One region of the Rhizobium sp. BR 250 genome, then DNA from elsewhere that is predicted to be linked to it. Evidence: riboswitches for the same ligand, from Rfam matches in the RefSeq annotation. Region 1 holds a riboswitch; the other holds the start of a gene.
What was found. A riboswitch is a leader RNA that binds a small molecule or an ion and turns the genes downstream of it on or off. The one in region 1 is predicted to bind thiamine pyrophosphate.
Positions count from the first base shown of each region.

Region 1 (3,806 bases):
GCCGATGCCGCCTTCGGTGGTGGCGGAGCCGAGCAGAAGCTGTTCGCCGGCAACGCGGCGCATGAAGCCCGGATGCCAGGTGCTTTCCACGCCATGTTCCACCAGGCTCGACAGCTTGATGTGGTGCATGGCGAAAATCATCGCGGTTGCCGAACAGGCCTGGCCGAGCCGGGCGCAGATATCGGCGATTTCCTGCAGGGAAGTACCTTCGCCGCCCAGCGAGGAAGGGACCTGGATGCCGAGCAGGCGCTCCTGCCGCAGGGCATTGACGGCTTCCTCAGGGAAGCGGCCGGTGACATCCACCTCATCTGCATGTTTGGCGGCAATTGCCGCGACACGGCCCGCGCGCGCGGACAGAGTTTCATCCTGCGGCGCAACGGTCACGTTCATCAGGCTGCCTCTTTACCATCCAGAATGAGCTTAACGGTGTCTTCAATGGCCTTGATGCTGGCGAAAGACTTGCGGTTCAGCAGGTTATCGGGAAATTCTATATCGAAAGCTTCTTCGATACCCAGCATCAATTGCACGGATGCGAAGGAAGAGAGGCCCGCCGCATAAAGATCGGCCTCATCTGCAATCGTATCGACAGGGGTTGGAAGCTGGCCGAATTTGGCCAGTATTTCACGTATAGTCGCATTCATTCCGACGTATCTCCCATGAATTTCACATCAGGATTGTTTGTGCTTATCGTTACGTGGCAAACGATAATATTCGCCTAAACCGTTAGGTTAATTACAACTAACGGCAGCATGCGCCATTCCCGCACCTTTGCCAAGCGTTGATCGGCGGCCTTGACAAAAGCCGAGCGGTGTTTTTTGCTGTCGTCATTCACCAGGGGTGTCCCGTCAAGGGGCTGAGATTCTGCTTTCATGCGCAGTGACCCGTTGAACCTGATCCAGTTCATACTGGCGTAGGGACGGTGCAAAGATCGAAGGTCGGCTGGCGTCAGGACGTCCGGTATCGGCACTTCGGTATTTTCCATCATTCCGGCTCGAACTGGGTCTCCACAGTCAAACTTTGGAGCCTCAAGATGAATATCGTTGCCAAGACCAACCCGCTTGTCGTCACCACCGGGCCGCATGCTGCCTCCACGAAAATCCATAAACCCGGAATTTTACATCCGCATATTCGCGTGCCGATGCGAGAGATCGCGGTGCACCCGACTGCAGGCGAACCGCCCGTCACGGTCTATGATTCCTCCGGTCCCTATACCGATCCCACGCATCCGGTCCTGATCGAAAAGGGTCTGCCGCGCCTGCGTCACGACTGGGTTGTGGCGCGCGGTGATGTCGAGGCTTATGAGGGACGGCACGTCAAGCCGGAGGATAACGGCTTTGCCACCGGCGAGCGCCTGACGCCCGAATTTGCCATGCGCCACCAGCCGCTGCGAGCCACGGCGGGCAAGGCGGTGACGCAGCTTGCCTACGCGCGGGCGGGCATCGTCACGCCGGAAATGGAATTCATCGCCATCCGCGAAAATCTCGGCCGCGAGGCTGCGAAGGAAAAGCTCGCGCGGGACGGCGAGAGTTTCGGCGCGCATATTCCCGACTATGTCACGGCGGAATTCGTGCGTCAGGAAGTCGCCTCGGGTCGCGCCATCATTCCCGCCAATATCAACCACTCCGAACTTGAGCCGATGATCATCGGCCGCAATTTTCTCGTCAAGATCAATGCCAATATCGGCAATTCCGCCGTCACCTCCTCCATGGCGGAAGAAGTGGAGAAGATGGTCTGGGCCATCCGCTGGGGTGCGGATACCGTCATGGACCTGTCTACTGGCCGCAATATCCACAATATCCGTGAATGGATCATCCGCAATTCGCCGGTGCCGATCGGCACGGTGCCACTTTATCAGGCGCTGGAGAAGGTCAACGGCATTGCCGAGGATCTTACCTGGGAGGTGTTCCGCGATACGCTGATCGAGCAGGCGGAACAGGGCGTCGACTATTTCACCATCCATGCCGGGGTGCGGTTGCATTACATCCCGCTCACCGTCAACCGCGTCACCGGCATCGTCTCGCGCGGCGGGTCGATCATGGCCAAGTGGTGTCTGCATCACCACAAGGAAAGTTTCCTCTATGAGCATTTCGAGGAAATTTGCGACATCTGCCGCGCCTACGACGTCTCCTTCTCGCTGGGTGACGGCCTGCGTCCCGGCTCGATTGCTGACGCCAATGATGCGGCGCAGTTCGCCGAGCTGGAAACGCTGGGCGAGTTGACGCAGATCGCCTGGGCGAAGGATTGCCAGGTGATGATCGAAGGCCCCGGCCATGTGCCGATGCACAAGATCAAGGAGAATATGGACAAGCAGCTGAAGACCTGCGGCGAGGCGCCCTTTTACACGCTCGGGCCGCTCACCACAGATATCGCGCCCGGCTACGACCACATCACGTCAGGCATCGGCGCGGCGATGATCGGCTGGTTCGGTACGGCAATGCTCTGCTATGTCACGCCGAAGGAACATCTCGGCCTGCCGGATCGCAACGACGTGAAGGTTGGCGTCATCACCTACAAGATCGCCGCCCATGCCGCCGATCTTGCCAAGGGTCATCCGGCTGCGCAGGTGCGGGACGATGCGCTGTCACGCGCAAGGTTCGAGTTCCGCTGGGAGGACCAGTTCAACCTGTCGCTCGATCCGGATACGGCACGTTCCTTCCACGACGAGACCCTGCCGAAGGAGGCGCACAAGGTTGCACACTTCTGCTCCATGTGCGGGCCGAAATTCTGCTCGATGCGGATTTCCCACGATATCCGCGCCGAGGCGCAGAAGGAGGGGCTTGAGGCCATGGCCGCGCGCTTCAAGGAGGGTGGCGAGCTCTACATGCCGCTGCCGACGTCCGCGAGCGCCGAATAACATGCGTGTCCTCGTCAAGGGAACGGGGGTCGCCGGACTGACGGCGGCCCTCGAGCTGGCACGCAGTGGCGTTGCTGTCGAAGTGTCGGAGCGCAATGCCGAACCCTCTCGTGGTGCGTCCTTTTATGCGGGCGGCATGCTGGCGCCCTGGTGCGAGCGTGAAAGTGCGGACGAGGCGGTTCTGACGCTCGGCACGGCGGCACTCGACTGGTGGGATGAAGCGACGCCCGGCCTTGTGGTCCGCAACGGCACGCTGGTCGTCGCGCCTGCCCGTGACAAGGTGGAGCTTTCACGTTTTGCATCGAGGACCAGCGGCTATCGATGGGTGGGTGAGGCCGAGATCGCCGATCTGGAGCCTGATCTTGCCGGCCGCTTCCGGTCCGGGCTCTATTTTGCCGATGAAGGCCATCTCGATCCGCGTCTTGCACTAGCATCGCTGTATCAGCGGCTTTGCGCCATGGGTGTCCGGTTTCATATGGGTGTCCTCGTGGATGAACGGTCGTTCGAACGGGTTGTGGATTGCACCGGGCCTGCGGCGGTGGGCAAGATTCCCCGTCTTCGTGGTGTGCGGGGGGAAATGCTCTACCTCGCCACGCGGGAGGTTTCCCTTTCCCGCCCCATCCGGCTGCTGCATCCGCGCATTCCGCTCTACATCGTGCCGCGCGAGCCCGGCCGCTTCATGGTGGGGGCGACGATGATCGAGACGGAGGACAAGGGAGCCATTTCCGCCCGCTCGATGATGGAATTCCTCAACGCCGCCTATGCGGTTCATCCGGCCTTTGCGGAGGCGGAAATCATCGAAACCGGCACGGGCGTGCGGCCGGCTTATCCCGATAATCTGCCGAAGGTCACCGAGGATGGCCGAACCATCTTCATCAACGGCGCGCACCGGCACGGCTTTCTGCTTTCGCCGGCCATGGCGCGGCAGGCAGCCGGAATCGTCTGCGAAACT
Region 1 is NZ_JARWKW010000005.1:19,979-23,784, reverse strand. It holds gene QD336_RS09520 (acyl-CoA dehydrogenase family protein) at 1-390, opposite strand, end outside; gene QD336_RS09515 (acyl carrier protein) at 390-641, opposite strand; TPP riboswitch at 824-935, shown strand; gene thiC (phosphomethylpyrimidine synthase ThiC) at 1,031-2,854, shown strand; gene thiO (glycine oxidase ThiO) at 2,856-3,806, shown strand, end outside.

Region 2 (3,806 bases), on a different contig from region 1:
GCGGACATGGAGGCTGCCCGTTCGGCATCGGCGCGGTTCTTGACGGTAAGGCCGATAATTGCCTTTTGCCCGAGAATACGCCTTGCGGTCTTTGCATCCATATCGTCGGCACCGAGATGCACCCCATCGGCCCCCGAAGCGAGCGCCACATCCACCCGGTCGTTGATGACCAGCGGCACGCCAGTGCCAGCGATGGCCTCGCGAATGGCACGGGCATTTTCGATCATCTCCCGCGTCGAGCCATGCTTGTCGCGATATTGCAGGATTGTTGCCCCGTTGAGCGCGGCCGCCAGAGCAAGCTCCGGCAACGGCGCGACATCGGCAAGACTGGTATCGACCAGCGCATTAAGGCGGTAATCAACCTTGTTCATGCTCAATCCTCGCGTGATTTATGATGTCCTCACCGGAGATTTCGGAAAGAGCATCCAGAAATGCCGGTTCGAACGTACCGGGGCCTTTGGCCTGTTTCGCGGCGAGCTCGGCGGAAACGCCTGTCACCGCAAGGGCGGAAGCCGCTGCCGTCAACGCGTCTTTTTCCACTGCCATGAAGGCGGCGACGACACCGCCCGAAAGGCAGCCCGTGCCGGTCACCTTCGCCATCCACGGGTGACCATTGACGATCCTGACATTACGCGTCGTGTCGCGGAGATGATCCACCGGTCCGGTCTCGATCCGCACCGCGCCCGGCACACCGCCGATCAGGCTCATTTCTGCGCGGTTGCCACGGACGATGGTGGGCGAATGGGCGATAAGTTCCCGGGCGAAATCCAGCCGCGAGGGTGAATAGTCGACATGCACGGGGTCGACGATCCACGGCTTGCCGGATGCATTGGCGATCTCGATCGCCAGCCGGATGACCTTGCGTCGTTCGGCGTCCAGCGTGCCGAGATTGACGGTCAGTGCATCCGCCTTGGTGACGAAGCTCTCGATCTCTTCCAGCGAGGTGGTCATCGAGGGAATGCCGCCGATGACGGTGATGCCGTCGGCGGTGAATTTCTGCACCACGGTGTTCATCAGGCAATGCACGCGCGGACGCTTCTGCCGCACGCGTTCCAGAATCTCGGCGGCTTTTGCCGCTGTCGGAAAATTGCCGGTCATGGCTGTTGCAGCTCCACGGCGATATCGTCTGCTGCGGGCGCCTGCTTGATCAGCTGCATCTCCTGCATGAAGGCGCCGAAACGGGCATAACGGGCGCGGTCCAGTGCGGCGGGACGCTTGGCGAAACGTGGCAGCGTGTCGAAAAAGGCCTGTTTGTTCAGGGCATCGTCAAGGTTCGGATAGGCCTTGATGAAAAGCTGCCAGGCATCCTGCGGATGGTTGGTGATAAAGATCGCGGCTTGCTCCACGGCGGAGAGGAAACGCGGCAGACGGCTGTCCTTTGCGAGATCACGATGGGTGACGAAGATCAGCTCGTCATAGGCCGGTACGCCATGTTCTTCGGGGAAGAAGGAGCGGCCCTCATGTCCTTCGAGTTTCATCTGAGTCAGTTCGAAATTGCGAAAACCGCCGAGCGTGGCATCCACCTTGCCGGCGATCAGGGAAGGCGACAGCGAGAAATTGACGTTGACCAGCTCGACGTCGTCCTTCGTCAGCCCGTCCTTCTCCAGCATGCGCTTCAGCATCGCATCCTCGAAACCGGAAACGGAAAAACCGACCTTCTTGCCCTTCAGATCTTTCAGGCTCTTGATCGGCCCATCCGCGAGAACCGTGACGGTGTTGAGCGGGGTTTCGACCAGTGTGCCGAAACGCACGAGCGGCAGGCCGGCTTCGTGGTCGAGATAGAGGTTCGGCTGGTAATGCACGCCGATATCGGCCTGTTTTGCCGAGACGAGGCGCGGCACCGTGGAAGGGTCAGCCGGAGGAACCAGCTCCACTTCCAGTCCCGCATCGGCAAACAGGCCGCGTTCCTTGGCGATCACCATCGGTGCATGATCGGGGTTCACGAACCATTCGAGCAATACGGTCAGCTTGTCGGCCGCCTGGGATTGCATGGGCGCAAGCACGCTTGCCGCTGCGATGGCGAGGGAAAGAAGCGTTCGTTTCATGGTCCCGAAAGTCTCCGTAAATATCTGAAAGGAATGGTGTGTTCTGTTTCTTTGGCCCAGGGGGCGAGATTGGCCGTCGCCTGGTCGACGATGAGCCGGAGCAGCACGGCCATGACGGCGAGAATGGCCATGGCGGCGAACATGGTGTCGGTCTGCATGCGGGCATTGGACTGGATCATGACGAAACCGAGCCCGGCCGATGCGCCCACCCATTCGCCGATGACGGCCCCGAGCGGGGCAAGCGGCGCAGCCACCCTCAAGCCTGAAATCAGTGAGGGGAGCGCCAGCGGCACGCGCAACCGGGTGAGGATCTGCCAATGGCTCGCCTCCGTCAGCGAGGCGGCGTCGAGGATGGCGCGATCCGTGCGGTTGAGGCCGTCGGTGAAAGAGGAGGCGACGGGGAAGAAAATGATGATTGCCGTCATGACCACTTTCGAGGCCATGCCGAAGCCGAACCAGAGGACGAGAATGGGGGCGAGCACGAAGACCGGAAAGGCCTGCAACACCAGAACCATGGGCCAGACGAGGCGGCCAAGGCGCGGGATGGCGGCCGTCGTGAAGGCAACGAGAATACCAGCGGCAATGCCCGCGGCAAGCCCGAGCGCCATTTCGCCAAGCGTCACGAGGGCCTGACCGAACAGGAAACCCGGTTGGCGCAGGAAGGCGGCGGCGACATCGGCGGGCGACGGCAGGATGTAACGGGGCGGCGAAAACAGCCACGTTCCCGCCTGCCAGAGAAGGAGCAGAAGACCGACACCGTTCAACGCATGGGTGGCACGCATGAGCCGGGCCTCAGATGCAGATGCACCATGTGCGAAGGGCAGAAGGTTTCAGCATCATCGGTCGTCTCCAGATGTGGCAATCACGGAGATCAGGCATAGCGGAGAAGAGAAAGGGCAGCGCCTCCATGGCGCGACAGTTCCGTTCCTACGCCGGCATGACCCGGATCAGGTTCAAGGGTCCGGCTCATCGCCATCTCAGCACCGTGCGGTGCTCCCCTCGGAAGAGCTTGTTTTGTAGGTCAAGTTTTAAAAATGTCAACGGTCTCTACCAACCGGTGATCGGTACCCCGCCATTATGCGGCCGGGGGAAATATAGTTATTAGGTATATCGAATTTATCGACAATTAGTTATATCAATAAACTATATTGCAACGTCGTTCGAGTAACTAAGCCCGCATTCAGAGAAGCTCGGAGACTAACTTGAAAAGCATCTGGCGGGACAAGTCCGGAAATTTTGCCATTCTCAGCGCCTTGTTGATCATACCGCTCATCGGATCCGCCGGTGTTGCGCTCGACATAACACGCGGCCTCAGCGTCAAATCCGATTTGCAGATGGCGGCCGATTCCGCTGCTCTGGCAGTGGTTGCCGATAGTTCGGCAAGCGCCCAGGCTGCAAAACGGATGGCGAGCAATGGCGTCATTGCCGTCGGCGAAGAAGAAGCCGCCGCTTTCTTCCATGGCAATCAGCGGGGCAACCGGGACTATCAGCTATTGTCTCTCGATATATCTGTCATCAAGCGCGGGACCATCATCGAGTCTTCGGTCAATTTTACGGCCTCAGTGAATACGACGCTTTCCAGAATTCTCGGAAAGGACTTCCTGACGGTCTCGGGGAGTGCAACCGCCAAATACGAGACGGAGACCTTTACCGATTTTTACCTCGTCCTCGACAACTCGCCTTCCATGGGCGTGGGCGCCACGCCTGCCGATGTCGCGGTGATGGAAAAGACGATAGGATGCGCCTTCGCTTGCCATCTCA
Region 2 is NZ_JARWKW010000012.1:27,284-31,089, forward strand. It holds gene thiE (thiamine phosphate synthase) at 1-371, opposite strand, end outside; gene QD336_RS18595 (hydroxyethylthiazole kinase) at 358-1,098, opposite strand; gene QD336_RS18600 (ABC transporter substrate-binding protein) at 1,095-2,045, opposite strand; gene QD336_RS18605 (ABC transporter permease) at 2,042-2,827, opposite strand; TPP riboswitch at 2,953-3,055, opposite strand; gene QD336_RS18610 (TadE/TadG family type IV pilus assembly protein) at 3,248-3,806, shown strand, end outside.
Region 2: another riboswitch for thiamine pyrophosphate. It lies ahead of QD336_RS18605 (ABC transporter permease); the one in region 1 lies ahead of thiC (phosphomethylpyrimidine synthase ThiC).